Regions from separate parts of the Planifilum fimeticola genome, predicted to be linked through region 2. Evidence: riboswitches for the same ligand, from Rfam matches in the RefSeq annotation. Region 2 holds a riboswitch; each other region holds the start of a gene.
The links. A riboswitch is a leader RNA that binds a small molecule or an ion and turns the genes downstream of it on or off. The one in region 2 is predicted to bind S-adenosylmethionine.
Positions count from the first base shown of each region.

Region 1: it holds a riboswitch for S-adenosylmethionine, as region 2 does, so the genes downstream of both, CLV97_RS08225 (homoserine dehydrogenase) here and metH (methionine synthase) in region 2, are expected to answer to the same signal.
Region 3: it holds a riboswitch for S-adenosylmethionine, as region 2 does, so the genes downstream of both, CLV97_RS12100 (MetQ/NlpA family ABC transporter substrate-binding protein) here and metH (methionine synthase) in region 2, are expected to answer to the same signal.
Region 4: it holds a riboswitch for S-adenosylmethionine, as region 2 does, so the genes downstream of both, CLV97_RS06995 (homocysteine synthase) here and metH (methionine synthase) in region 2, are expected to answer to the same signal.

Region 1 is NZ_PVNE01000011.1:2,730-9,933, reverse strand. Features, by position in the region: gene CLV97_RS08240 (HAD family hydrolase) at 1-1,095, shown strand, start outside; gene CLV97_RS08235 (superoxide dismutase) at 1,235-1,852, shown strand; gene CLV97_RS08230 (small, acid-soluble spore protein, alpha/beta type) at 1,956-2,243, shown strand; SAM riboswitch class I at 2,407-2,533, shown strand; gene CLV97_RS08225 (homoserine dehydrogenase) at 2,619-3,932, shown strand; gene rlmD (23S rRNA (uracil(1939)-C(5))-methyltransferase RlmD) at 4,022-5,413, shown strand; gene CLV97_RS08215 (amidohydrolase) at 5,442-7,046, shown strand.
Region 2 is NZ_PVNE01000013.1:55,799-63,002, forward strand. Features, by position in the region: gene CLV97_RS09485 (bifunctional homocysteine S-methyltransferase/methylenetetrahydrofolate reductase) at 1-1,119, opposite strand, end outside; gene metH (methionine synthase) at 1,245-4,700, opposite strand; SAM riboswitch class I at 4,768-4,878, opposite strand; gene CLV97_RS09495 (VOC family protein) at 5,028-5,441, opposite strand; gene CLV97_RS09500 (AIM24 family protein) at 5,541-6,266, opposite strand; gene CLV97_RS09505 (glycine betaine ABC transporter substrate-binding protein) at 6,484-7,204, shown strand, end outside.
Region 3 is NZ_PVNE01000020.1:9,973-17,176, reverse strand. Features, by position in the region: gene CLV97_RS12130 (carbon starvation CstA family protein) at 1-533, opposite strand, end outside; gene CLV97_RS12125 (lipoate--protein ligase family protein) at 727-1,500, opposite strand; gene CLV97_RS12120 (NAD-dependent epimerase/dehydratase family protein) at 1,620-2,600, opposite strand; gene fadH (2,4-dienoyl-CoA reductase) at 2,618-3,385, opposite strand; gene CLV97_RS12110 (methionine ABC transporter permease) at 3,591-4,259, opposite strand; gene CLV97_RS12105 (methionine ABC transporter ATP-binding protein) at 4,237-5,274, opposite strand; gene CLV97_RS12100 (MetQ/NlpA family ABC transporter substrate-binding protein) at 5,311-6,117, opposite strand; SAM riboswitch class I at 6,261-6,375, opposite strand; partial or broken gene CLV97_RS17910 (cation:proton antiporter) at 6,504-7,204, opposite strand, start outside.
Region 4 is NZ_PVNE01000008.1:108,281-115,484, forward strand. Features, by position in the region: gene CLV97_RS06995 (homocysteine synthase) at 1-871, opposite strand, end outside; SAM riboswitch class I at 946-1,055, opposite strand; gene CLV97_RS07000 (FAD-binding oxidoreductase) at 1,425-2,777, shown strand; gene CLV97_RS07005 (ornithine--oxo-acid transaminase) at 2,978-4,171, shown strand; gene CLV97_RS07010 (hypothetical protein) at 4,633-4,851, shown strand; gene CLV97_RS07015 (DUF3870 domain-containing protein) at 4,973-5,311, opposite strand; gene CLV97_RS07020 (acyl-CoA dehydrogenase family protein) at 5,459-6,655, opposite strand; gene CLV97_RS07025 (CaiB/BaiF CoA transferase family protein) at 6,696-7,204, opposite strand, start outside.

The DNA of each region.
Region 1 (7,204 bases), on a different contig from region 2:
AGCGAGGAGCGCTGTTTTGACGCATCGGCCCTGACCGTGTGGGAGATGTTGCACCACCCGGAATATTTGGGATTGTCCGGGGAAGACTTTACACCGGAACCCGATGAGGAGACCATCCGCCGGATTCGACGGGAGGTGTTCGTCCAGGACCGGGTGCTGGACTGGCTGAAGGCCCGCGGCATCAACTCCAACTGGGACATGGTGTTTCTCACCTTTTCCTGCCAGCTTTTATCCCTTCTCCGCCGGCTGGAGGAGATCCGGCCAGGCTGGAGCCGGAATTGGCTCGAGGAGCCGATCGACGCCGAACGGTTGAAGGGACTGGGCCGGGCGGCACGGGATGCCGGGATCGATTTCCGACCTTCCTACGATGCCTTTATTCCCGCTTTTTCCACGTCCCGGGCGGAAAAGCACGAACTTCTCCTCCATCTCAACCGGCTCGCGGAGGATTGGCTGGACGTTCAAAAGCCGGCTTTTTCCCGAAACAGCGCCCTGTGGGAACTGGGGAGATCGGCGTTTCAGGAGTGGTATCTCGGCGAGGATTTGTATCGGAGGGTCGAGGGAAGTAAGCCCCGGACGCCGGGAAAGCCGGGGTTTCTTCACCAGGAGATTCCCCTGGCCCCGAAGGAGGCGATCCAAAGGACATTGCGCCGCCTGCGCGACCGGGGCATCGTCCTGGGGATCGGGACGGGACGCCCCCGCCTGGAGACGGAGGTGCCCCTCCGGTCGCTGGGTTTGCTGGATGCCTTCGAACCGGAACGGATCGTCACCGCCAGCGAGGTGGTTCGGGCGGAGGAGTCCCATCCCGACCGCGCCCCGCTGGGCAAGCCGCATCCCTTCACCTATGTGAAGGGCTATTTGGGCCTGAAGGCGCCGGATGAAGCGTGTCTTGACGCCGATTTTCCGCTTCCGGGGGCCGAAGAGGTGCTGATCGTCGGCGATTCCGTCGCCGATCTGTTGGCGGCGCGCCGGATGGGGTGCCGTTTCGCCGCCACCTTGACGGGGTTGACCGGGGAAAAGGCGCGGGCGAAATTTGAGGAATTGGGTGCCGATTACATTGTGGAGGATGTGACCGGACTGCCGGAAGCGATCTTCTGAAACTTTTCGCGAAAAAAAATTGACCATATCCGGGATTTTGGGTCATAATAATAGGGGAAGCCGATGATGGGCTGATGATTGGGCATGCTAAGCAGGCCATCCTGTTCAAACAAAACTTACATATGGAGGGATCACGTGTATGGCGAAGTTTGAATTGCCCGCGCTGCCTTATCCCGCCAACGCGCTGGAACCGCACATCGATGCGCAGACGATGGAGATTCACCACGGTCGTCACCACGCCACCTACGTGAACAACCTGAACGCTGCGTTGGAAGGCCATGCCGCCCTGGCCGAAAAATCGCTGGAAGATCTGATCCGCAATATTAACGAGGTGCCCGAGTCGATCCGCACCGCGGTTCGCAACAACGGGGGCGGTCACTACAACCATACCCTCTTCTGGGAAAGCATGAGCCCCAACGGCGGCGGCCAACCGACCGGGGAGCTGGCCGACGCGATCAACCAAACCTTCGGCAGCTTTGAAAAGTTCCAGGAGGAATTCACCAAGGCGGCCCTCACCCGTTTCGGCAGCGGATGGGCCTGGCTGGTTGTGAAATCCGACGGGAAACTGGCCGTAACCAGCACCCCGAACCAGGACAATCCCCTGATGGACGGCGACAAACCGCTCCTGGGCATCGACGTTTGGGAGCATGCCTATTACCTGAAATACCAAAACAAGCGTCCGGATTATGTGAAGGCCTGGTGGAATGTGGTGAACTGGGAAGAAGTGAACAAACGCTATCTGAACGCCCGCGGATGAGGAAAATTTCCCGGGCTATCCCTCCGGTTTCGACCGGAGGGTTTTTTGTGTCGGTGCAAGAGAGACGGGCGGCTGGACACACTAAGACCAGGGGGTGGAAGAGATGGCGCGCAGGCGTCGCCGCAACCGGCTGCTGGTGCCCCAGGCCCGCGGAGAAATGGATCGGCTGAAGGCACAGGTGATGAGCCGGGAGTTGGGAACGGGCCCGATGAATCCCGGAGAGGTCAAGTTCGAAGTGGCCCGCCGTTTGGGCGTTCCGCTGAAGCCGGAGGACAACGGCGATCTGAAAGCCGCCGAGGCGGGAAAGATCGGCGGTGCCATCGGCGGCCACATGGTGAAGGAAATGGTGAGAAGGGCGGAAGAAGCGCTGGCCCGCCAGATGCGCCCCTGAGGTGAAACGGCCCGGCGACCGGGCCGTTTTCATGTGCAATCTCCGAGCCGAGGAGGCGGAACCGTTCAAATAGAAAAAATCGTTTTGGACAAAAAAAAGATTTGACAAAGGGGGTCCGCTGTAAGATAATAAGGACTAATTAAATTGCATAGCTTGACCCGACTCGTTATCCAGAGAGGTGGAGGGACTGGCCCGATGAAGCCCGGCAACCTTGCCTTGGCACCCACGGGGTGCTTTCCAGGGGCAAAGGTGCCAATTCCTGCAGTGCCGGGGGCGCTGAGAGATAAGGAGCGGGGTATGGATGTTGCGTTTACATACCCTCTTCTTATTCGAAGAGGGTTTTCATTTTATCCAATGCACAGGGAGGGAAGCGGAGTGGACCGGATCGATGTGGCCCTGTTGGGGCTGGGGACCGTGGGAACCGGCGTGTACAAAATGCTCCAAAGCAATCAGGATGTGATCGCACGCCGAACCGGACTCCTGTTCGAAGTCAAGCACATCCTGGTGCGCGATCCGAACAAGAAGCGGAAAGTGGACGGAGTGAAAAACCTGCTCACTACCCGGTTCGAGGAGATCATGGCGACAGGGGTCGATGTGGTCATGGAAGCGATGGGCGGGGTGGAGCCTGCCCGAACTTACATCGAACGGGCCATCCGCTCCCGATGCCACGTGGTGACGGCCAACAAGGAACTGATCGCCAAACATGGAGCGGAATTGGAAAAGCTGGCCCAGGAGCACGGGGTTCAGCTCCTGTATGAAGCCAGTGTCGGCGGCGGGATTCCGGTGCTGGGCACCCTGCAGCATTTCCTGAAGGCGAACCGGATTCTGCGCGTTTCCGGGATCTTGAACGGCACCACCAATTTCATTTTGACGCAGATGGGGGAACATCAGCGCTCCTTTGAGGAAGTGCTGGCAGAGGCCCAGCGGCTGGGTTACGCGGAGGCCGATCCCACCGCCGATGTGGAGGGATTTGATGCCGCCCACAAGCTGACGATTCTCAGCCGTCTCGCCTTCGGAGCCGTGGTGCCCGTCGACGAGATCGCACGGCGGGGCATCACCGATATTTCGCCCGCGGAGCTGGAATTGGCCCACCGGTTGGGGTATAGGATCAAACTGCTGGCCAAGGCGGAGCAGTTCGGGGAGGAAGGTCCCGTTGCCCTGCAGGTGGGGCCCACCCTGGTTCCCCTTTCCCATCCCCTGTCCGGCATCAACGGTGTCTACAACGCCATCCATATCGAAGCGGACACGGTTCAGGACGTGACGCTGGTCGGCCAGGGAGCGGGGGAACAGCCCACCGCCAGCGCCATGGTGGAGGACCTTTGCAACCTTTTCCGTCTCCCCCTTCCCCGGCCGCTGTCCTACCGGCGTCCGCTGGTTCTCCCCGTCTGGGAAGAGGGGGGAGCGCGCTTCGCCTTCATCGAGACGAAGGATCGCCTCGGCTCCGATATCTCCCAACAAGTGAAGGAGCGATTGAAACGGTTCGGAACTTCGGCCGTGGATGTCGCCTGGTTGCCGGGGGACGAGCGAAGCGCGCTGGCGTTGATTTTGCGCCGCTGGGATCCGTCCCTTCAGGAGAAATTGACGGAGGAACTGGAGCTGGAGGCGGAGAGGGTCGTCTTTCGCCCCCTGCTGGGTACGCCGGAGCCCGTCGGCGCCGAACGGGAGGCGAAGATCAGTTCGGCTCAGTGAAGTGGGAAAAGGGACTGCCTGTGTGGTATGATGGCCGCACAGGCATTTTTCTTTTCGCCGGCAACCGGCAGGGAAAGGAACGGAAAAAGATGAACAAAACCGAACAATCTGTGCGCCTAGCCGAAGGGCAGGTGATCCGGCTTCCGGTACGCCGGATGGGGATCAATGGAGAAGGGATCGGATACTTTCGAAAAAAGGTGGTGTTCGTCGAGCGGGCGATTCCCGGGGAGACGGTGTTGGCCAGGGTGTTTGAGGAGGGGCGGGGGTTTGTCCGGGCTCGCCTCCTTCGCGTCCTCAAACCCTCAACGCACCGGAGAGAACCTCCGTGCCCCGTCTACGAGGAATGCGGCGGTTGTCAACTGCAGCACATTGATTACCCCTTTCAGCTCCGCTTGAAAAGGGAGCTTCTGAAGGAGGCCTTTTCCCGTTACACAGGCCTGAAGAATTTGCCCATCGCCCCCGCGGTGGGAATGGACGATCCCTGGCGATACCGGAACAAGGCGCAATTGCCGCTGAAGCGGATCGGCGGGCGCGTGAAAATGGGAATGTATTCCGTCAGGTCCCACCGGCTGATCGAAATGGGGGATTGCGCCGTACAGCATCCGGAAGTGAATCGGACCCTGGAGGAGGCCCGCAGGGTGGTGGAGGAGCTGGAAATTCCGATATATGATGAGCGTAAGCACACCGGTTCCCTCCGCCATCTCGTGGCGCGGATCGGCCTTCAAACGGGGGAGGTTCAGTTGGTGCTGATCAGTCGCACTCCCGATCTTCCCCGGGAGAAGAGCCTGGTGAAGCGGCTGAGGGAATGCCTGCCCCGGCTGGCCAGCATCGTTCTTAATGTCAATCCCCGGCGAACCTCCGCGGTGTGGGGGGAACGAAGCCGGGTGCTGTGGGGGGCGGATGCGATCCGCGAAGTGCTGGACGAACGGATTTACGCCCTTTCCGCTCCCTCCTTTTTTCAGCTGAATCCGGTACAGACGGTCAAACTGTACGACGAGGTGAGACGGGCGGCATCCCTCACCGGGCGGGAGACCGTGGTGGATGCCTACTGCGGGGTGGGAACGATCGGTCTGTGGCTGGCTCCGGAGGCGGGCCGGGTGATCGGGATGGACACGGTCCCCGAAGCCGTCCGGGACGCCCGGGAAAACGCCCGCCGAAACGGGATCAACAACGCGGAATACCACGTGGGGCGCGCCGAAGAATGGCTTCCCCGACGGGTGTCGGAGGGATTTCGGCCCGACGTGGTGATCGTCGATCCGCCCCGGACCGGACTGGGAGGGGAACTGATCGACGCCCTGATCCGGGTAAAGGTGCCACGGCTGATATACGTTTCCTGCAACCCCTCCACCCTGGCCAAGGATTCCGCACGTCTTCTGGAGGGGGGATACCGGATCGGCCGGATCGTCCCGGTGGACATGTTTCCGCAGACCTCCCATGTGGAGGCGGTTTGCACGCTGGAATGGGATGGGGAAAAAGCCTGACCGGATGCAGAAAGGAGAGGGGATGCCGATGGAGAAGGTGCTGTTGACGGGCGGACGGATCTTCACGTTGGATGCGGAAAGGCCGGAGGCGGAAGCCCTGTATGTGGAAAAGGGTCGCATCGTCGCCCTCGGGGACCGCGAAGAGGTGGAGCTGCAGCACGGACGCGCAGGTGTCCGCCGGATCGATCTGCAGGGGGGCTTTGCCGTGCCCGGCCTGGTGGACAGCCACCTCCACCTGGCCATGTTCGGGAGGAAGTTCCTGTTGATCGACTTTTCCCGAACCCGTTCCAAAGAGGAGATGCTTCGGCTGCTCCGGGAGCGGGTGGCGAAGACCCCTCCGGGGGAATGGGTCCTGGGGTCCAATTGGGATGAGAACCGGTTTCGGGAAGGGGAAATTCCCACCCGGGAGGAGCTGGATGACGTCGCTCCCGGCCATCCGGTCCTGCTGACCCGGGTTTGTCACCATGTCCGTCTGGCCAATTCGGCGGCCTTTCGGGCTGCGAAAGTGGCCGAGGATGCTCCTGATCCGCCGCGGGGAGCCTACGGCCGCGACGCCTCGGGGAGGCTGAACGGCTTGATCTATGAGGAGGCTTCCCGGCCCTTCCTCGACGCGCAGCCCCGTCCCACTTTTGGCCAGTGGAAGGAGATGGTCCGACAGGCCGTAAAATACGCCCTTTCCCGCGGGTTGACGGGGGCCCATACCGACGATCTGCGCGAGTTGGGAAGCATCTCCGACACCCTCCGGATTTATCGCGAGCTGGTGAAGGAAGGGAACCCCTTTCGCACCCACCACCTGATCTACCATCCTCATCTGGGAGAGGCGGAGGAACTGGGCATCCGTGCGGGGGACGGCGACGAATGGGTCACCGTCGGAGGAGTCAAGATCTTCGCCGACGGCTCCTTGGGCGGACGCACCGCTCTCCTCAGCAGGCCCTACCGCGATGACCCGGAACGTACGGGCATGGCCGTCCACTCCCGGGAGGAAATGTCGGAACTGGCGGGAAGAGCCCGCAGGATGGGGTATCCCATCGCCGTTCACGCGATCGGGGATCTGGCGGCGGAGCGGGTCATCCGGGTGTTGGAGGCGATTCCCGGTGAGGGAAGAAGGCGCCTGCCCGACCGGCTGATCCACGCCTCGGTGCTGAGGCGGGACCTCATCGCACGGCTGAAAAGGCTGCCGGTGGTGCTGGATATCCAGCCCCGGTTCGTCGCCGGAGACTTTCCCTGGGTGATGGATCGATTGGGGCCGGAGCTTTCTCCCTTCGCCTACGCCTTCAAGACGATGCTTCGGGAGGGATTGGTCTGTGCCGGGGGAAGCGATGCTCCCATCGAACCGATGGACCCCCTGTTGGGGATTCATGCGGCCATCACCCGACGCCCGCCCGGAGGGGAGGGGCCCCCGGAAGGTTATTCTCCAGGAGAACGGCTCACCCCGAAGGAAGCGCTGGCCCTCTTCACCCGGGGAAGCGCCTTCGCCGCCGGGGAGGAAAAGGAGCGGGGCACCCTTTCCGCCGGCAAATGGGCCGACGTGACCGTTTTCGATCGAAATCCGTTGGAGGTCGATCCGGAGGAGCTGCCGGAGGCCCGGGTGATGATGACCCTGGTCAACGGGCGGATCGGTTACGAGGGATAATCAAGAAAGCCGCCTCCTTGGATGGCGGCTTGAGACTGCCGACAAACCTCGGAGCCGGAAATCGGGATGCGTTTTTTCGCCTCGGCTCCGGGAAGTGGCGAGTCGCTCGATGAAAAATCGCTTTCCTCTTGATACGTTGTCAATCGCCGGAAGCCGCT
Region 2 (7,204 bases):
CATCCGGGCCGTCGCCATCGAGTTGTCCGCCAGGGTGATCACGTCGGCCCCGGCCTCCTTCAGCCGAGTGGCGCCGTGAAGAAAGCGGGCGATATCCAGATCCCGGGGAGGATCGTACTCGACGATCACCGTCCGTTCGGCCTCCACCTTTTCGGTGATGGCCGGTTCCTTCCGGGGCGGCTGTACCGCGAGGGGGACGGAATCCCTTTCAAGGGAAGCGCCCTCCGGATTGATCCGCGGCAGGGGGGAAAGCCCTCTCAAAGCTTCCGCCATCGCCCGGATGTGCTGCGGCGTGGTCCCGCAACAGCCGCCGATCAGGCGGACGCCCTGCTCCCGGAGCCTCAGGGCGCTTTCCCGGAAATACTCCGGCGACGACTTGTACCGGTATTCGCCGTCGGTGATCCCCAGCCGGCCGGCGTTGGGAAAGGCGGACAAGTACACGTCCTCCGGCACCGCCGCCTGCTCCAGGGAGCGAAGGCATTCCGCCGGTCCCAGCCGGCAATTGAGCCCCACCCCGTCGACGCCGGCTTCCTGCAGCCGGCGAAAGGCCTCCGTCAGCGGGTAGCCGTCCCGGGTCCTTCCCACCTCGAGCAGGGCCAGTTGGGCGATGAGCGGAACCTCCGTCAGGGGGCGAATCACCTCCACCGCCAGCAGCAGCTCCTCCAGGTCCAAAAAGGTTTCCAGCAGAATGGCATCCGCACCGGCATGGAGCAGGGCCGTCGCTTGCTCTTCATACATGTCCCGGTATTCATCCCTGTCGTAGCGGGGCACCCGCCCCGCCAGGACCGAACCGATCGCTCCGGCCACGAAGGCTTCATTTCCCGCCGCCTCCCGGGCCAGACGGACGGCGGCGCGGTTGATCCGGGTCACCTTGCCTTCCAGTCCGTAACGGGTCAGCCGCTCCCGGTTGGCGCCGTAGGTGTTGGTCTCCAGGAGCCGGGCTCCCGCCTCGAAGTATGCCCGGTGCACTTCCAGGATCAGGTCCGGACGGGTGAGACACAGCTCTTCATAGCAGAGCCCGACCGGCACCCCCTGCTGGTACAAATAGGTGGCCATCGCCCCGTCCCCGACAATCAGGTTCTCTCGCAGGTGCTCCTTCAAACATCGCTTTTCCCCCACCGGTCTCCCCCCTTGGTTCTCGTTTTTCTAAAGAGGCGGCCGCAGGGGCACGCCGCAACCGTTCGCCCGCAAGCGGGGGCGGTCGCGGAACGCCCCCGGCCGGTTTCGAAAAGCCGGTCCCTCCATCACAGCACATTGAAATAGCGGGCCTCCGGATGCGAAAAAACCATCGCCGACACCGACGCCTCTGGTTCCATCATGAACCCTTCCGTCAACCGGACGCCGATCGCCTCCGGCTCCATCAGCCGGAACAACTTCGCCTGATCCTCCAAATCGGGACAGGCGGGATAGCCGAAGGAGACCCGGATTCCCTGATACCGGGCGGCGAACCGCTGTTTCATCGTCATCTCCGGCGGATCCGGAAAGCCCCACCGCTCCCGCATGATCTGGTGGAGCCGTTCGGCGAAGGCTTCCGCCAATTCCAAGGCCGCCGCCTGAAGCAGGTGGGACCGGAAGTAATCGCCGCGCTCCTTCCACCGTTCGGCCCGCTCCCGGATCCCCTCCCCCGCCGTCACCACCAGGAAGCCCACCGCATCCATCACCCCGGACCCGGCCGGGCGGAGAAAGTCGGACAGGCAGAGATACGGATCCTTTTTCTGCCGCGGGAACGAGAACCGCTCCAGCACCCGCCGCGGATCCCGGGGATCATAGATGAGGATGTCGTTCCCGTCCCCCTGGGCGGGAAAAAAGCGGTACATGCCCTGCGGCCGGATCCAGCCCTTTTCCTCCGCCTCCGCGAAGAAGGCGTCCACCTCCTCCTTCAGCCGGAGGGCTTTTCCGTCCCCCCGGGCGAGGAGCTCTTCCACATTGCCTCGAAGTCCCAGGTGCTTGCCCAGGAGCATCTGTTCGTTCACATAGGGACGGAGGTGGTCGACGGGAACCTCCCGCAAGATGTGCCGTTCGAAATCCGGCGGCTCGAACACCGGAGCGTCCCGCCGGACGGAAGAATGCCTTTCCGCGGTGAGAACGGCCGGACCGCCGTCGTTTCCTCCGGCGGCGCGCCTGGAGGTTCGCTCCCGTCTCCTCCGGAGTTCGCCTTCCACCTTCCGCCGCTCATCGCCGTCCATCAGCCGGTTGGCCAGCTCCAACCCCTGCATCGCGTCCTTGGCGTAGAGGACGATCCCGGAATACTCCGGGGCGATTTTCGTCTCCGTGAACTTGCGGGTGAGGGCGGCTCCGCCCACCAGGATGGGCACCTCGATGCCCGCCGCCTTCAAATCCTGGGCCGTCACCACCATCTGCTGGGCCGACTTGACCAGGAGACCGGAGAGGCCGATGGCATCCGGCTCCTCCCGACGGCAGGCTTCGATCAACTGCTCGGGGGTCACCTTGATCCCGAGGTTGATCACCTCGTAACCATTGTTGGACAAGATGATGTCCACCAGATTTTTCCCGATGTCGTGGACATCCCCCTTCACCGTGGCCAGGAGGATTTTTCCCTTCATATGGGTGTCCGCCTTTTCCATGTGGGGCTCGAGGAAGGAAACGGCCGCCTTCATCACCTCGGCGCTCTGCAGCACCTCGGCGACGATCAATTGGTTGTCGTTGAAGAGGCGACCCACCTCGTCCATTCCCTTCATCAGAGGGCCGTTGATGATGTCCAGGGGATCGTACCGGCCAAGGGCCTCCTTCAGATCATCGAACAACCCGTCCTTGGATCCCTCCACCACGCAGCGGGCCAACCGCTCCTCCAGGGGGAGGCGGACCGCCGGCTCCGCCTTCTCCTCCTCCTTCTTCTGTCGGTAGAATTGGGTGAATTCGCCTAAAACCGCCTCGTAGTTTTCCCGGGTTGTTTCGAAAAGGAGCCTCTCGGCGAGCCGAACTTCCTCCGGGGGAATCGACGCGTAGCGCTCCAGCCTCTCCGTGTTGACGATGGCGTAGTCCAGGCCCGCCTTCGTGGCGTGGTAGAGAAAGACGGCGTTCAGCACCTCCCGGCCGGCGGAGGGCAGGCCGAAGGAAACGTTGGAGATGCCCAGGACCGTGGCGGAGCGGGGGAAGGCCTCTTTGATCAGCCGGATGCCCTCCACCGTCTCCCGCGCGGAGCCGATATAGGCTTCGTCCCCGGTTCCTACCGGGAACACCAGGGGATCGAAGATGATGTCCTCGGGCGCCACCCCGTATTTCTCCGTCAACAATTCGTAAGAACGGCGGGCCACCGCCAGTTTCCGATCCCGATCGACGGCCATCCCCTCCTCGTCGATCGTCCCCACGACCACCGCCGCTCCATAAAGGCGGAGCAAGGGAACCACCGCGGCGAAGCGCTCTTCCCCTTCTTCCAAATTGATCGAATTGATGATCGCTTTTCCCTGGGAATGGGTGAGGGCCCGTTCGACCACCGCCGGATCGGTGGAATCGATCATCAGGGGAACTTTCACCTTCTTCACCGCATGTTCGAGAAACCGCTCCATGTCCTCCAGCTCATCCCGGTCCGGATCGGCCAGGCAGACGTCGATGATCTGGGCGCCGCCCTTCACCTGCCGGCGGGCGATCTCCGCCGCCTCCTCATACCGGCCGTCGGCGATCAGTTCCCGGAATTTGCGCGAACCGATCACGTTGGTCCGCTCGCCGACGAGGAGGGGGCGGTTGTCCTCTTCCAGGAAGACCGCCTCCACCCCCGAAACCGCCGGCGGATGGGACGAAATCGGCCGTCTGGGCCTCTTCCCCCGCAGGGCTTCCGCCAGGGCGCGGGTGTGCTCCGGCGTCGTCCCGCAGCAACCCCCGGCAATGTTGAGCCAGCCCGCGTCGGCAAAGGCGGCCAGTTTCGACGCAAGCGCCCGGGGCGTCTCGTGGTACCGCCCCTCTTCGTCCGGCAATCCCGCGTTGGGATAACAGCTGACCGCGCACCGGGCCAGCCCGGACAGGGTCCGGAGATGATCCCGCATGAATTCCGGTCCGGTGGCGCAGTTGAGGCCGACGGCCACCGGCTTCAGGTGCTCCACCGAGAGATAGAAGGCTTCGATGTTTTGACCGGCCAGCATCGTCCCCATCGGTTCGATCGTCCCGGAGATGATGAGGGGCACCTCCCGCCCCAGTTCCTCAAAGGCACGGCGAATTCCAATGCCCCCCGCCTTCACGTTGAGGGTATCCTGGGCGGTCTCCAAAAGCAGCGCGTCCACGCCTCCCAGAAGCAGTCCCCGGGCCTGCTCCCGGTAAGCGTCGACCAACCCGTCGAAGGTGACGCCTCCGGTCAGGGAAAGGGTCTTCGTCGTCGGCCCCATCGCCCCCAGGACGAAGCGGGGCTGTTCCGGCGTCGACCACCGGCGGGCGGCGTTCACCGCCAGCTCGGCGGCTCTCCGGTTGATCTCCTCCGCCCGGTCCCCGAGTCCGTACTCCTCCAGCACGATCCGCGTCGCCCCGAAGGTGTTGGTCTCGATCAGATCCGCCCCGGCCGCCAGATAATCCTCGTGAATTCTTCGGATCAGGTCCGGCCGGGTCAAATTGAGCATTTCGTTGCATCCCTCCAGCGCCTCCCCGCCGAAATCCTCGGCGGAAAGTCCCGCCTGCTGAAGCATCGTTCCCATCGCGCCGTCCAGGATCAGGATTTTTTCCTCCATCCGTCGAACCAACGGGTGCTTCTCCATCGCCATCATCCTTTGTAAAAAAATAACCTTCCATCTCTGCGGATGAAAGGTTGGGTGGGGTTCCAGACTCTCATCTCTCAGAGATAGACTCTCTGCAGGAATTGGCACCACACCGGAATCGCTTCCGATAGGTTGCCGGGCTTCATCGGGCCAGTCCCTCCGCCTCTCTTGATAAGAGCGCTCTCACTATGAAATTGTCCGTTCCTTCGAGGGGCGCAACGCCCGCGGAATTCGTCCGCTTGCGCCCCACAGCTGTTTCTGTCATGATACTTGATCCGGTGTCGGACTGTCAATATCCACTCTGAAAGGGGCACCTTTCAGAAACCGTCACTTTTCCTCCTGCGCAATCATGATGAGGTTGCCGCAGGTATCATCGATCATGGCCTGGTAGCCCCATTCGGTTTTGGTGGGCTCCATGACGAAGGTGGCCCCTCGTTTTTTCAAGCGCTCGTATTCCTTATTCATATCCTCGACAAAAAACATGGTATAGGGAATTTTCGCCTCATAAAGAGCCTTTTGATAGGCCGCGGCGGCGGGCTGGCCGTTGATCTGAATAAGCGGATTGCTGTTCGGCTCAAGAAGCAACTCCACATCTTCGGGACCCTCGGGTGAAACTACCGTCAGCCACCGGGCTCCACCCGCCGGAACATCCCGTTTCTTCACAAAGCCCAAAACCTCCGTGTAAAACCGGAGGGCCTTCTCCTGATCGTCCACCAGTACGCTGGTCAGTTTGATTTTCACGGAAATCCCCCTCTTCGTGTTCGCATGTGAAAGGTACAAGTGGATTCACCGAAGCCTCCGTTTCTAACATGCCCCATTCCCGTCACGCTGTTTCATAGGTCAACGGACGTCCTTGGTGGGAGCGACCCACACCTCACCGGTTCCGGAGAAATGATAGGAGAGGGAATCCTTCCCTTTGCCGGTCACGCTGAGTTGGACCGCCCCCTTCCGCAGAAAGGCATAGGAACCTTCCAGCTGCAATTTTTCCTCGGCGACGGGAAGGCACATGACCTCCTGCGGAGAAACGGGCAGCTGCAGCACGCAGGCGCCGGTGCCGGACAGTTTCACCTGCAGCAGCACCTTGTCCTCCTTGCCCTCCGAAGCGGGGAGCTTGATCCGGACGGGGCTGACACTGACGGTCGCGTCACAGGCGAGAAACACATTCTCGTCGACGATAATCTCCTCCCGCTCCATCCAGAGAAGCTGATAGTGACCAAAGGACGGCTTCAGATAGATTTCGCCCTCGCCGCTGTAGACGGGAAGCATGAGGGGTTGTTTGACCAGGGATTCCTTCGCCAGAATTCCGGTCATCGCTTTCCGCAGGATTTCGGAGGCGGCCCCTCCCTCCCCCGGTTTGGTCTTCACGCCGATGTTCCCCTTGAAAAACTGGAGCACACCCTCCGCAGACCGGACCTCCCCCTCGTTCAGAACAATCCGGATTTGCCGCAAAGGGGCACCGCTTTTTTTCACTTCCTTGTACTCAAGGATCTCAAATCGGCTTCCCTCGATTCCCTCCATGAGATCGACGACAGCAAACAACCGATCGTTGGAGTAGACGCTGTACAATCTCTTTCAATCCCCTTCCCCACGCTCTTCTCGCAACCATCATCGCCAGCAGGCTCCACCCCTATTTTACCGGATTGGGGAGTCCTGAAACGACAAATTGAATCTTTTTTCAAAAAAATACAACGAAGAAAGGCGGAAACCCCGCCCGAAAAAGGCGTTTTTTGCCGGAGCAGAAAGGGTACTTAGCAAACGAATGTTTCCCTATGGAGGTAATAAAATGAAAAAAATCTTTCTTCTCGTCCCACTTTTCTTGATCCTCTTGCTCACCGCCTGCGGAGGCCAGGCGGACTCCGGCAAAGTGATCGTCTCCGGAAAGGATTGGACGGAACAATGGATTTTGTCCCATCTGCTGGCGGAGACGATCAAGGCACACACCGACCTGGAAGTGGAAGTCAAGGAGGGACTCGGTTCGGAGACGGTCCTGACGGAAGCCCTTAAAAAGGGGGACATCGATCTGTACGTGGAATACACGGGCACGGGATACATGGCCATCCTTCACAAGGAATTTCGGCCCGGCATGACGCCCGATGAAATATACGAAGCGACCAAAAAAGGGTACGAGGATGAGCTGGATGTGACATGGCTGAAGCCCCTGGGATTTGCCAACAACCATGTGATGACCATGCGAAAGGACAAGGCGGACTCCCTCGGCGCCTCCAGACTGGGCGATCTGAAGGGGAAAGCCGGCTCCCTCGCCTTCGGCGCCCCCGGAACCTTCTATGAACGGGCGGACGGCTATGAGGGGCTCACCAAAGCCTACGGATTTCAATTCGGCAAAAAGGTCTCCCTGGATGAAGACCTGATGTACCAGGCGGTCCACAAGGGAGAAGTGGACATCATCACCGGCTTTTCCACCGATCCGAGAATCCGGCAGTTCAATCTGGCGGTCCTGGAGGACGACAAGCAATATTTCCCTCCCTACGACGCCGCCCCGGTCG
Region 3 (7,204 bases), on a different contig from region 2:
AGGACCCCGACCGCGATGGCCACGGGCACCTGCAACCAGTACGGCAGCACGCTGGCAGGGAAGGCGGTGAACAGATTGGCGATGGTCACCGCAAAGACCGCATTGACCAGAACCAACAAAAAGAAAATGATCAGAAGAAACAGATTTTTGGCGCGTTCGCCGATCACATTGCGAGTGATCGAACCGATCGACTCTCCCCGGTTGCGCACCGAAGCCCAAAGGGTTCCGAAATCGTGCATCCCCGCAAAAAAGATCGTCCCCAGGGCCACCCACAAAAGGGCCGGCCCCCAACCCCAGATCATCGCGATGGCCGGTCCGACGATCGGCGCAGCACCCGCCACCGAACTGTAGTGGTGTCCCCACAGCACGAACTTGTTGGTGGGGACATAATCCACCCCGTCGTTAAATTCGTGGGCAGGGGTGCGAAAATTTGGATCCAGCCGGAATACCTTTTCGGAGAGATATTTCGAATAAAACCGGTACCCCAGGAAAAACAAAATAAGTACGCCAATTGTGACAACTAGCGGGCTCATTCTTGACCCCCCTTGGTCTTCAATTCAGAAAGTGGAGTTTTTGCACATTTTTATCGTAATCTGAATCATCCATCTTATCAAGGGCAAACCCTCCCCTGAAAAGGAAAGGATTGGCATCTCCGGCGCTCCGCTACTTAAAAACAAATTCCCGGGAGGGCGCGTTTCCCGGGAATTGGTTGCACAGGTCGCCTGTTCAGCGCCTCATGTTCCATTCATCGGAGGCATAGCGATTTTCCGCCAGCTCCTCCGCCAACTTCTGTTCATAGGGCGTCAGCTCCCCTTCGACGAGTCGGACGCCCAATCCGCGGGCAAACCCCTCAACGAAGGCCTCTTCCGCTTCCTCCAGGGTCACCGGCGACCGTCGAAGCTGGTTGATCGCCGCCGCCTTCCCCAAAAAGGTCCGCTTCATCCGCTCCTTGACCCGTTCCGAAGAAAACCTGAGCACATCGAACAGCAGATCCACATCCAAATCGAGCAGAATGGAGCCATGCTGCAAGATCATCCCCCGCTGCCGGGTCTGGGCGCTCCCCGCCACCTTCCTCCCCTCCACAACCAACTCATACCAGGAGGGGGAATCGAAACAGGCGGCGGAATCGGGGGAACCGCTTTGCGCCGACTTTCCCTCGAGGGAAACCATCTCCGCCGCCAGGCCCAGCAGGCGGAACCCCTCCAGAAGTCCCGTGCTGATCACCCGGTAGGACTGAATCACCGAGGACGGCATCCCCGGAACATCTTCCGCGACGATGACGCTGTAGGTCAGTTCCTGATCATGCAGCACGGCCCGGCCGCCCGTGGGCCGCCGGACAAATCCGAGCCCCCGCTGCTTCAGCCGCTCAAGATCCACTTCGCGGGATGCCCGCTGAAAATATCCGATGGAGAGGGTGGGCGGTTCCCATCCGTAGAAACGAATCGTCGGCGGGGCCTTCCCCTCCCCTCCGGCAATGAGAATCGCTTCATCGATGGCCATGTTTTCCGCACCGCTCCTTTTTCCGGTGCGAAGCAGGCGCCACTGTTGGTCCGTCGTCAATGCGCGTCACTCTCCAAGTCAATGTCCACCTCCCATTGTAGCCGGTTGTTCGTCTCCCCTCAACCGCGGTCCGCCGACTTCCAGCGTTCCTTCAGCCACCGCACCGTCTTTTCCACCGTCTTTTCGAAGGGGGTGGGGGAATAACCCAACTCCCGCGCGGCCTTGTCGGAGGAATAATAGAGCTTCCGCCCGGAAAGCTTCGCCAAATCCCACGCGAGGGCGGGCTCCCCGCCGCTCAGCAGCGCCGCCGCCTCCGCCGCCAGCGAAAGGGGTATCGCCACCGGCTTGCGGAGGAGGCGCATCCTCCCCCCATGTCCCCCCGCCTCGGCGATTTTTTGGAACGCCTCCAGAAAGGACAGGTTGGTTCCTCCCAAAAGGTACCGCTCCCCCACCCTTCCCTTTTCCGCGGCCAGCAAATGCCCGCGGGCCACGTCCTCCACATCGACCAGGTTTACCCCGCCGTCGGGTGCGATCCTGAGCCGCCCCTTGGCCACCGCGGCAAAAAAGGAGGAGCTGTAGGTGCGGATGCCTATGACGACCGTCGGATTGACCACCACCGCGGGGAATCCCTGCACCGCCCGGTCCAAAACCGCTTCCTCCGCCTGGCGCTTGGCGATGGCATAGCCCACGTTCAGCTCGTATCCGTTGAAGGGAAACGTCTCATCCGCCAGCTGCTCGGAATCGGGAAGTCCGACGGCGGCCGCGGAACTGGTGTAGACAAAGCGTCTGACGCCGCTTCGCTCCGCCTCGGCGAGGAGATTTCGGGTGGCTTCCAAATTGTTGGCAAACATCCGCTTGCGCAGGCGTCTCCCCCAGGTGACGTCTCCCGCCACGTGAAAAACCCAGTCCATTCCCTTGCAAACATCGCGGATCGTCTCGGGGCGGGTCAATTCCCCCGTCACGCGGCGGATTCCTTCCGGCAAGTCGATCAGTCTGGAGGTGGGACGGTGAAGTAGGGTGATGTCATGACCCTGTTCATGCAAGTGGTGAAGCAGGTTCCGACCGACAAAACCGGTTCCTCCCGTTACCAGCACGCGCATCTTATCACCCCCATCCTTCAAATCATCCGCCGCCCCGCCAACCACAGGCCGGCGTCGACGGTGATGCATGCACCGTTGATATACTCGGCCCGGTCGGAAAGGAGGAACGCCACCACGTCGGCCACTTCCTCCACCCGTCCCAGCCGGCCGAGGGGGATGTGGTCGAGCAGCTGCTTTCTCATCTCGTCGGAAAGAATCAGCTTCTCCGTTCCGCCGGTATTTTCAATCGGTCCCGGGGCCACGCAGTTGACGCGGATTCCGTACTTTCTGCCCCATTCCACCGCCAGGGTCTGGCTCATGGCCAGCACGCCCGCCTTGGCCGCCGCGGAATGAACCACGCCGGCGCACCCCGTCCAGGCATAGGTGGCGACGATGTTGACGATGGAACCCTTCCCGCCGGAGGCGATCCAGTCCTTCGCCACCGCCTGGGAACAGTACCAGGTCCCGTTCAACACGATGTTGATCACCGCATTCCATCCGTTGATGGACAAATCCTCCGCATGGACGATGAAATTGCCCGCCGCATTGTTGATCAGATGGTCAATCCGGCCGAACCGCTCCTTGGTCTTTTCCACCATCTCCGCCACCTGATCCGGATTGCGGACATCCATGGGAATGGTCAACACTTGGCCGTCAAAGGTTTCGATTTCCGCCCTGGCCCGGCTCAGCTTCTCCTCGTCCCGGCCGATGATCGCCACATGGGCTCCGTCCCGGCACAGCCTGGCGGCGATCCCTTTCCCGATCCCGCTGCTCCCGCCGGTGACGATCACGGTTTGTCCTTTCATGCTTAACCTCCCGCCCTGATGTTTCAAAATGATTCCCTTGCGCAACGATGTCCCTTTCGGCAACGCTGTTTCAAATTTCAGTCTCCTAGGAACATCCTATTATCACCGGAAAAGGCTTGTCAACCTCGAGAACCGAAACCCTTGCGTACGCAAAAAGATCTCCCCCGCCGGGAAGGAGATCTTTTTGCAACTGAAGCCAAAGGGATTAATCCTTTTTCAATAAATCCGCAAGCCGGTTTCCGAGGGTTTGCAATCCTTGAACCAGCAGGATCAACAATCCCACGGTAAAATACATAACGTCCGCCTCATATCGCAGATGTCCAAAACGGTATGCCAAATCCCCCAGTCCTCCTCCGCCGACCAATCCCGCCATGGCTGTGGCTCCGATCAAACCGATGGTGGCGATGGTCAGTCCCAAAACAATGGAAGGCCTCGCCTCGCGAATCATCACGTGCCAGATGATGTCTCTGGTCCGGATCCCCATCGCTTCGTAGGCTTCGATCACTCCGCGATCCACCTCGAAGAGCGCTTGCTCCATCAATCGGGCGATATAGGGAGCGGTGTAAACGACGAGGGGAACGATCACTCCTCTGACCCCGATGGTGGTACCCGCAACCAATTTCGTAAACGGCAAGATGAAAAAGAGGAGAATGATAAAGGGAACGGAACGGATCATATTGATGATCAAATTGAGGATCTGGTAAAGGAGCGGATTGGACCAACTTTTCCCCGGACGGGTCAAAACCAACAGTACCCCCAAAGGCAAGCCGATGACAACGGAGAAGAACAGGGAGATGCCCACCATTTGAAACGTCTGCAGCGTCGCTTCCCAAAGGGTATCCCCCCATCGGTCAAGAAATCCGCCGATTGAAATCTGCACGCAAATTCACCCCTTCGATCCGACCCCCCTGATTTTGCAAAAAGAGCATCGCTTGTTCAATTTCCTCCTCATCCCCTGTAAAGTGAACCACCCACCTGCCCAGGGTTCCTTTTTTGAGGTGAAGAATGCCTCCCGAAAGGAGATGGGGAAACACGTCAAACCTCTTGCTCACCTGCGTCAAGACGGTCTCTCCGACGGAGGAGGGGACGAATAGGGAGACGAGCCTCCCGGTTTCGTACCGTCGATGAGACGGCGCCTGGGGCAATTGGACATGGAACAGGCTGTTGACGAATTTTTTCGTCGTCTCATGGACCGGCGAAGTGAAGATTTTCAGAACCGGACCGGTTTCGACGATTTGCCCCTTTTCCATGACCGCGACGCGATCGCAGATTTTTCGAATCACGTTCATTTCATGGGTGATCAGGAGGATGGTGATCCCGAATTCCTCATTGATCTTCAACAGCAGTTCAAGGATCGCATCGGTGGTTTCCGGGTCCAGAGCGCTTGTCGCTTCATCGCACAGAAGTACCTCCGGTTCATGCGCCAACGCCCTGGCAATCGCCACCCGCTGTTTCTGTCCGCCCGACAACTGACTCGGATAATCATCGCGCTTTTCCTCCAGTCCGACAACGTCCAAGTATTTTTCCACCCGCTCCTCGATATTCCCCCTCGGCACTCCTGAAAGTTTCAGTGGAATCGCAACATTTTCATAAACCGTTGCTGTTTTCAGCAGGTGAAACCCCTGAAAGATCATCCCGATCTTCCGCCGGGCATCCCTCAGTTGTTTGGGCGACAGAGACATCAAATCAACCCCGTTCCACAGCACCGTTCCGGAGGTGGGACGCTCCAGCAAATTAATGCAGCGGATCAACGTGCTCTTCCCGGCCCCGCTGTGCCCGATTACGCCGAAGATCTCCCCCTTTTTCAGTTCGAGGGAAACATTCTTGAGTGCCTCCACTTTCCCCTTTTTTGTGACAAAGGTTTTTGACACGTTGATCAGCCGAATCATCATCCTCCCCCTTTTCAAGAGCGGCATTTTTTCCGGTTACCAGGAAGGAACCACGGAACCTTTAAAGGTCTCTTCCACGAAACGCTTCACCTCTTCCGAATGGTAGGCCTTGATCAGCTTCTGGATCACCGGATCATCCTTGTTCTCCGTCCGCACCGCCAGCACATTCACCCAGGGGGAATCCTTCGGCTCCATATAAATGGCGTCGCGGGTGGGCAACAAACCGTGTTCGACGGCGAAGTTGGTATTGATCGCGGCGGCGGCAAATTCATCCAGCTGGCGGGGGATCTGCGCCGCCTCCAGTTCGACCAACTCCAGGTCCAACGGGTTTTCCACGATGTCTTTCACCGTCGCTTGGATGCCGATGCCTTTCTTTAACTTGATCAGCCCGGCCTGGTCAAACAGGAGCAACGCGCGCGCCCCGTTGGTCGGGTCATTGGGCAGACCGATTTTGTCCCCTTTTTTCAGCTGTTTCAAGTCCTTGATCCTGTTGGAGTAAATCCCCATCGGAAAGTTGACGGTATCGGCAACCGCCACCAGGTCCAAATTCTTGTCCTTTTTCATTTGCTCCAGGTAGGGCTCATGCTGAAAGGAATTGACATCGAGTTCCCCCTCCGCAAGGGCGACGTTCACCATCGGATAATCGTTGAACACCTTGATGTCGATGTCCAATCCGTCCTTGGCCGCCACCTCTTTGACCTTCTCCATGATCTGTTCATGGGGGCCTGCCGTAACCCCGACCACCAGCCGATGCTCGTCCAACGGTTTTCCGGCATCGGTGCCGCAGCCGACCGCCGCAAACAAAAGGGCACCGATCAGTACCGACTTGACTAAATTTCTCACGGGTCATCCATCCTTTTTCAAGTATTTGGATCAGAATAACAGGAATTATGGCAATGCCCGGCGGGGGTTGCACCCGAAAAAACCATGAAAAATGCCCCTCTGAAAAGACAGAGAGGCATGAAACGATCATCTTCTTCCCGCCTCTCTTATCTCTCAAAACGGATTCACCGTTTTGCAGGAATTAGCACCTTTCTCGCTCAGCGCAAGAAGGTTGCCGGGCTTCATCGGGCCAGTCCCTCCGCCTACTCTGGATAAGAGCGCAGCGCCATATTCACCTGTTATTCCCATAAGAATTCTTTCATTTATTATAGGAGATCCGAGACGCGGCGTCAACATTTTTTCAACGGTCAGCCGGATGTGCGTCTGAGGCCGGATGTCTTACCGATTCAGATACGGGGAGATTCCTTCGCCAACAACGGCCCAAGCCCCCCATGCAGGGGGCAAAGGGGTGCAATATGGAAAGCAACCCGGTTGCAGCACCGAGATTGGCCGCGACGATCGAGAACCCTCCCCTGGCCACAATCGTCAACCCGATATTCATCGACGCCTTTGGTGAAAGTCCAGCACTTCGGCCTGACAGTATTCCAGCTGCATTGTTGCCTATGATCGAAAACAGGACGGCACTCAAGGCCAACCATGCCGCATCACTCAATGCCATTGGATCAATGGTGAGACCGAAGTTGAAAAACAGGGCGCCAAAGAAATCCCGAAACAAGAAAATCATATTTTCGATGCGCCTCATATGTATCGTTCCCGCCGAAACAAGCCCCACAAGAAGCACTCCACCGAAAAACCAACGATCAGGAACAGCAGAGAAAGCATGGACACTTCGTTGGATTTGATGTTCAACGCCGGATTGATCAAGGGAACGGATTATTGTCCCAACAGGAAAATCAACAGCATGTACCCCGGAGCAAGAAGGGCAGATACAATTAAACCGCTAAGGGAAGCGGCTTCACTTAAGAGCAATCCCGAGCGGAATGACGGATAAACAGCCAGGAACACATCATCAAACATGACGATCCGGAGAATCATTTTCGATTCCGGGTTTGGCCACGACACTGAAAGTGATGGTGCCCATTCCGGC
Region 4 (7,204 bases), on a different contig from region 2:
GCGTTTCAAGCCCCTGCAGGAACAGGAAGGCGTTGAAGGGCGACAGCGCCGCGCCGATGTCCCGAAGCAGCTGCACCCGCGCCTTGATGATGTAGGCCAGAGGACCAACCGCTTCGGTGTAGGAAACGCCGTGATAGCTGGGATCCGGTTCCGTCAATTCGGGGAACTTGCCGTTCGTCCAATCGAATTTCCCCGAATCGACGATCACGCCCCCGATGGACGTGCCGTGGCCGCCGATGAATTTGGTCGCGGAGTGGATGACGATATCCGCCCCGAAATCAAAGGGCCGGCACAGGTGCGGGGTTGCGAAGGTGTTGTCGACGATGAGCGGAATCCCCGCTTCATGGGCGATGGCAGCCACCGTTTCCAGATCGAGCACATCCAACTTGGGATTGCCGATGATCTCCCCAAAGACGGCCCGCGTCCGATCGGTGATCGCCTTGCGGAAATTCTCCGGGTCGGAGGGATCGACGAATTTCACCGTAATGCCCAGCTTGGGCAGGGTATAATGGAACAGGTTGTAAGTTCCTCCGTACAGGCTGCTGGAGGAGACGATTTCATCCCCCGCCTTGGCGATGTTCAGGATGGAGTAGGTGATGGCCGCCTGGCCGGAGGCCGTCGCCAGCGCCCCCACACCGCCTTCCAAGGCGGCGATGCGCTTTTCAAACACATCCTGCGTCGGGTTCATGATCCTCGTGTAGATGTTGCCGAACTCCTTCAGCGCAAACAGATTGGCCGCGTGTTCGGTGTCGCGGAAAACATAAGATGTCGTCTGATAGATGGGCACCGCCCGCGAAAGGGTGGTGGGATCCGGTTCCTGCCCCCCGTGCACCGCCAGCGTCTCCGGCCGATACTGCTTCTCTTCCGCCATCGATAAATCCCCCTTTTTTAAATAAATAAGCCCCTTCCCTTATCCAGGAGAAGAGGCTCGGTGATGCCGCTCTCCTCTTATCTCTCGGAAACCCGAAGGTTTCCGCAGGAATTGGCACCTTCCGGAATGATTCCGGGGTTGCCGGGCTTCATCGGGCCAGTCCCTCCGCCGCTCTGGATAAGAGTGCTGCATGCGGTATTTCCTTGTCATTCCCGTCAGAAAACTTGTATTTAATTATAAGGGATTCCCCAGAATTCCGTCAACAATCTTTTTTCAAAAAATCCGCACCCGAAGCATCGACGATCCACCGTCCGGCGAAATCGGATGCGTTGAAACCCCCCTCCTCCCGGCCGACCCTCCCGATGAATAAGGGTTGCCTTTCCGCTTTTCAACGGCAAAAAAAAGTTCCATTCACCATGTGTTCGCGATGGACGACCTTTTGCACGAGCCCGACGATAGAAAAAAAGATTTCTGCCGATATATCGGTCCACGCCATGCCCCGATGTTCCACATAGGATAATTTGCAACGTTCGCTCAAAGGAGGTTGGAAAGGTTGAAATCAAAAGCGCGGCTGACCGGGCGGGTCATCTTCAGAGGAGATCCAGGCTATGAACGGGCGCGCAAGAATTGGGATCCCCATACGAACAGGTTTCCCAAAGTGTTTGTGTTTGCCCAAAGGACGCAAGATGTAGCAAACGCCATCAGATGGGCCCGTGAGAATCGCGTCCCCATCCGCGCCAGGAGCGGAAGGCATGCGTTGGAAACGAATCTCTCCCAGGTCAACGGGGGGATTGTCATCGATGTAAGCGGTATGAAAAAGATTTGGTTGGATAAAAAAAAGGGAATTGCGATCGTTGAGACGGGCAACACCGTGGGAAGAATCGTGAAGACCCTCGCACGGCAAGGATTTATGTCCCCCTTTGGCGACAGCCCTTCTGTCGGGATCGGCGGCATCACACCCGGCGGGGGAATCGGGCCTCTCCAGCGATCGATCGGCCTTCTCAGCGATAACCTGATCGGAGTGGAAATGGTGGATGCGAAGGGAAGGGTGATTCGCGCAGACCAAAATCGTCACGCGGACCTCCTGTGGGCTACCCGCGGAGGTGGCGGCGGAAACTTCGGGATATATACCAAATACAAATTCAAAGTGCATCGCGCCCCGGCCAGGGCGACAGTATTCCGCATCATCTGGCCATGGAATCAGTTCGCAAAGGTATTCAGAGTATGGCAGCGATGGGCTCCTTCCGTCGATACGAGGCTGGGCACCTACTTGGAAATCGGCCCGAAAATCGGAGGCCGTGTCACCATGCAGGGGCTGTTCCTGGGACCAAAAAGGGAGGCCGTACGCCTGTTGAAGCCTGTATTGAGCGTCGGCACTCCCACGACGAAGATCATCCGGTGGTTGCCATACCCGAAAGCCGTAAACTTTTTGTTGCCTCCCGATCCGGTCCTTACCCAAAGGTGGAGCAACCAGTTCTCTTCCGGTTTCGCGATGCGCCCGTTCCCGGAAAGGGCGATTCAGGTCATGCGCCAATTTTTAGAGAAAGCGACACCCGGATCCCCCGCAGGTTTCTTTTTCCTCAACTGGGGCGGCGCTGTAAGCCGCATCCCCCCTGAGGCGACGGCGTTCTTCTGGCGGAAAGCCAAATTTTACGTCGAGTGGAACAGTTCATGGATCAAGCGTTCCGAAGCCGCCAAAAATATCGCCCTTGTTCGCAACACGCGCCGGAAGCTCCAGCCTTTCATCGTCGGGTCCTATATCAACGTTCCGGACCAAGGAATTAAAAATTCCGGGCCGGTTTACTACGGAGCAAACTACCCCCGATTGCGAAGGGTAAAAGCCAAATACGATCCCGAAAATGTGTTTCGCTTCCCCCAAAGCATCCCCCCTGCCTTCCGGAGATAAGTTCAGAATCCCCACCCCCTCCCTCGCGGAACGTCCCTCCTTTGCCAATTCCCTCCTGCATCGGAACAAGCGGCGCCAACCTCCTGCAAAAGAGTACCCATGGGTTTTCTGTAAATGAAGTCGATCATTGATTTCAACCGCCACTTCCGACTACAATGTGGATAAGTGACTTGCGGAACATGCCCACAAAGGAGGACGCCATGACCACGAGCGAAGCGATTATCCAACTGACGGAGCACTACGGAGCCAAAAACTACCACCCCCTTCCGATCGTCATTTCCAAGGGAGAGGGCGTCTGGGTGGAAGACGCCGATGGCAATCGGTATATGGACATGCTGAGCGCCTACTCGGCCCTCAACCACGGCCATCGTCACCCCCGGATCATCGCCGCCCTCAAGGAGCAGGCGGACCGGATCACCCTCACCTCCCGCTCCTTTCATAACGACCAATTAGGTAAATTTTACCAAAAGGTGGCGGAATTGACGGGTAAAGAGATGGTTCTGCCGATGAACACCGGGGCGGAAGCGGTGGAAACGGCCATCAAGGCCATCCGCCGCTGGGCATACGACGTGAAGGGAATCCCGCGGGATCAGGCGGAAATCATCGTCTTTGAGAACAACTTTCACGGAAGGACCATCACCGCCGTCTCCCTTTCATCCAACGAAGAATATCAGCGGGGATTCGGCCCGCTGACCCCCGGCTTCAAAGTCGTCCCCTACGGAGACATCGATGCCCTCCGCAAGGCGATCACCCCTCACACCGCCGCGGTCCTGATGGAACCGATCCAGGGGGAAGCCGGCGTGATCGTCCCGCCGGAGGGATTCCTGAAGGAAACCTACCAGCTGTGCCGGGAGCATAACATCCTGTTTGCCGCCGACGAAATCCAAACCGGGTTCGGGCGGACGGGAAAACTGTTCGCCTGTGACTGGGAAGGGGTCAAGCCGGACATCTACATCCTCGGAAAAGCTTTGGGAGGAGGCGTCATGCCCATCTCCGCCACGGCCGCCGACCGGGATGTACTGGGGGTTTTCGAACCGGGCTCCCACGGATCCACCTTCGGTGGAAACCCCCTGGCCTGCGCCGTGGCCGTCGCCGCGCTGGAGGTGCTTTTGGACGAGCGCCTGCCGGAGCGCTCCCTGGAACTGGGCGAGTATTTCCGCTCGGAACTTCTCAAGATCCAAAATCCGATCATCAAGGAAGTGCGCGGCAAAGGACTGTTTATCGGGATGGAACTTTACGAACCGGCCCGCCCCCATTGCGAGCGGCTGGCGGAAGCCGGGCTCCTGTGCAAGGAAACCCATGAAAATACAATCCGCTTCGCCCCTCCCCTCACCATCACCCGGGAAGAGCTCGACTGGGCCCTGGAGCGGATCCGGAAAGTCATGTCTGCCTGAGATTTCGGTCCGCCGGACAACCGAAAAACCTCCCCTGCATTGGTGCAGGGGAGGTTTTTGTCTTTATGCGCAATCCGGCGAGAAAAAGCGGAATCCCATTCCTGTAATAAAAAAGAAATGTTTACAAAAAGATCATTGCGGTTATAAGATAAGTGAAGCTACCCCCATACCTCATCAAACACCATCATCCTTGGTTGCCCTTGCCCAGACAACGGGCAGGGTGAACCAGGACAATCACAATAATCTACAATTTTATATTATCGTATTGTGTTTTTATAATCGGCGGCGGGAGGCGATACACCGCGTCTGAGAAGAGGAGTCACTGAGTTCCAAACGGCGGGGATGTCCGAAGCGTCAAAAAACTGCGGGAAGAAGGAGTTTAGCCATGAGCGAAATGGAATGCGACCAACAGAACAGATTCAAGGGTCAAAAAAGAAAATCGCTTCAAAGGAGGAATGCGTATGAAAATCGCGATCCGCCGGCAATTGATGAGTCTCCAGGGTTCGAACCGCATCCGCATGGGAAATTATGTGGTTCAACGGGTGGGATCATCCCTCAACTACCGGGTGATGAATGCGCGCGGTGAACTGATCAACATTTTTCCCATCAACGATGCCGTGCGCCTGCTGATGAACCAAAGGCTCGAGGAGGAACCGGTCGAGCCGCTGATGCCCGCCTGAAGGAATCGGGGGTAGTTTGGCGCCCCGCTTCACCTCCTTCCGCCATCTGCGTTCCCTTTGGTCCGGTGCGGGACTTCATCAGGTCCTTTTTCCACACCTACCCCAGGGCCAAGGTTGCGCGTCAATTTTGCCTCCCATGTACCCCTTCCTTATCCCGGTACAGCAAAAATTGTCCGTACAAATCCTTCGCGGCCGCAACGAGAGCCTGTTTCGCCTTTCCTTGATACGCTTCCCTGATCGCATCGAGAATCGGATCGATGCCGTCCAGCAAGCTGTATCCCTTCAAAAGTTCCCCGATAAACGCCTGGGCGTGGCTTGTGGCCAGCGTGCAGGAAGCTTGGACGATCACTCCGTATTTCCGGTCGATCTCCGCCGTGATCGTCAAGGTCTCAAACACGCTTTTCGCGGCCATCCCCTGGGGAAGCTTGGCATGTCCCGCCAGCATGATCGTCTTTCCCATCCGATTCCCCCCTCGAGTCTCTTCGCGCGGAACATCCCGGGCGTCTTTTCGTTTTCTCCACCTTTCGACAAACGCGGGGGCCGTCCCTTTGTCAGCAATTGGGACTCGCGCAAAAGCCCGCCTGGAAGGGGCGGGCAGAAAAACGTCTCATTCCTCGAAGGGCCATTTGGGCAGGTTCCTGCGGAGAGGCTTGTCCTTTCGGTAACCCAGCGCGTACTCCCCTTGCATGATCTGGTGAATCTCGCGGGTTCCCTCATAGATGACGGGAGCTTTGGCATTCCGAAGGTAGCGCTCCACGGGGAATTCGTGGGAATAGCCGTTGGCCCCGTGAATCTGAACAGCGTCGACGGCGGACTGAAAGGCGACATCACAGGCAAACCACTTGGCCAGCGAAACTTCCCGCGTGTTGCGCATCCCCCGGTTTTTCATCCAGCCGACCCGGTAGACCAGCAGCCGGGACGCTTCATAACCCGCCACCATCTTGGCGATCATCTGCTGCACCAGCTGGTGCCTGCCGATCGGCTTGCCGAAGGTTTCCCTTTCTTTTGCGTACTTGACGCTGGCCTCGATACAGGCCTGGGTCAATCCCACGGCGCCCGCGGCCACGGTAAACCGGCCGTTGTCCAGCGCCGACATGGCGATCTTGAACCCTTCCCCCTCCTCCCCCAGGCGGTTTTCCGCGGGAACCCGCACATCCTCCAGTATCACTTCTCCCGTGTTGCCCGCCCGGATTCCCAGCTTGTCCTTGAAGCCGCGGGTCGTCACCCCGGGAAAGGTCCGCTCGACGATGAAACAGGTGATGCCGCGGTGCCCTTTGTCCGGATCGGTTTTGGCGAAAATCAAAAAATGGTCGGCCACGTCGCAGAGGGAGATCCAGGTTTTGCTGCCGTTCAGGACGTAATAGTCGCCGTCCCGGACCGCCCGGGTCTGAATGGCCGCCACATCGGAGCCGGCATTGGGTTCGGTAAGCCCGTACGCTCCGATCTTCTCCCCCTTGGCCTGGGGAATGAGGTATTTCTCCTTCTGAAACTCATTTCCCCATTGCAGGAGCGTGAGGCTGTTCAACCCGGTGTGAACGGAAACGGCGGTGCGGAAGGCGGTGTCCCCCCGCTCCAGTTCCTCGCAGACGATGGCCAGCGTGTTGTAATCCATTCCCTGCCCGCCGTATTTTTCCGGGATGCAGACGCCCATCAACCCCAGATCGGCCAGCTTTGTCAGCAGGCCGGTTTCAAAATGCTGCTTGGCGTCCCACTCCTGGATATAAGGCATGATCTCCTTGTCCACGAACTTGCGCACCATTTTCTTGACCGCCAACTGCTCTTCGGAATAGGAGAAATCAAACATTTGCCTCGCCTCCCCTTCCAAAACTGAAATCCAAAGTTTTTCATATCACGCCTTCTCGTCTCAGCTTCTCGATCTCCTCTTCGGAATACCCCAACTCCGTCAAAATTTCCTTCGTGTGCTCCCCGGCCAGGGGAGGATGCCGGCGATAGGTGACCGGCGTGCGGGACAACTTGAGGGGACTCCCCACAAGCCTTACCTTCTCTGCGGAGGGATGAGTCATCTCCACTACCATCTCCCGCGCCCGCACCTGGGGATGGCCGAAAACCTGGTCGATGCTCTGGATGGGAGCACAGGGAATGCCCGCCCCCTGCAGCAGCTCCATCCACTCCCGGGCAGGACGGGTCTCAAACACCTGCTGCAAGGCCTCCGTCAGTTCCTTCCGGCGGCTCAGGCGATCCCGGTTGGTTGCAAAACGCCCGTCCTCCGCCAGCTCCGGCTTCTCCATCACCTCCGCCAGCCTGCGGAACTGCCGGTCGTTGCCGACGGCGATCGCCATCTCCTGATCGGCGGCGCGAAAGGACTGGTAAGGTACGATGTTGGGGTGGGCGT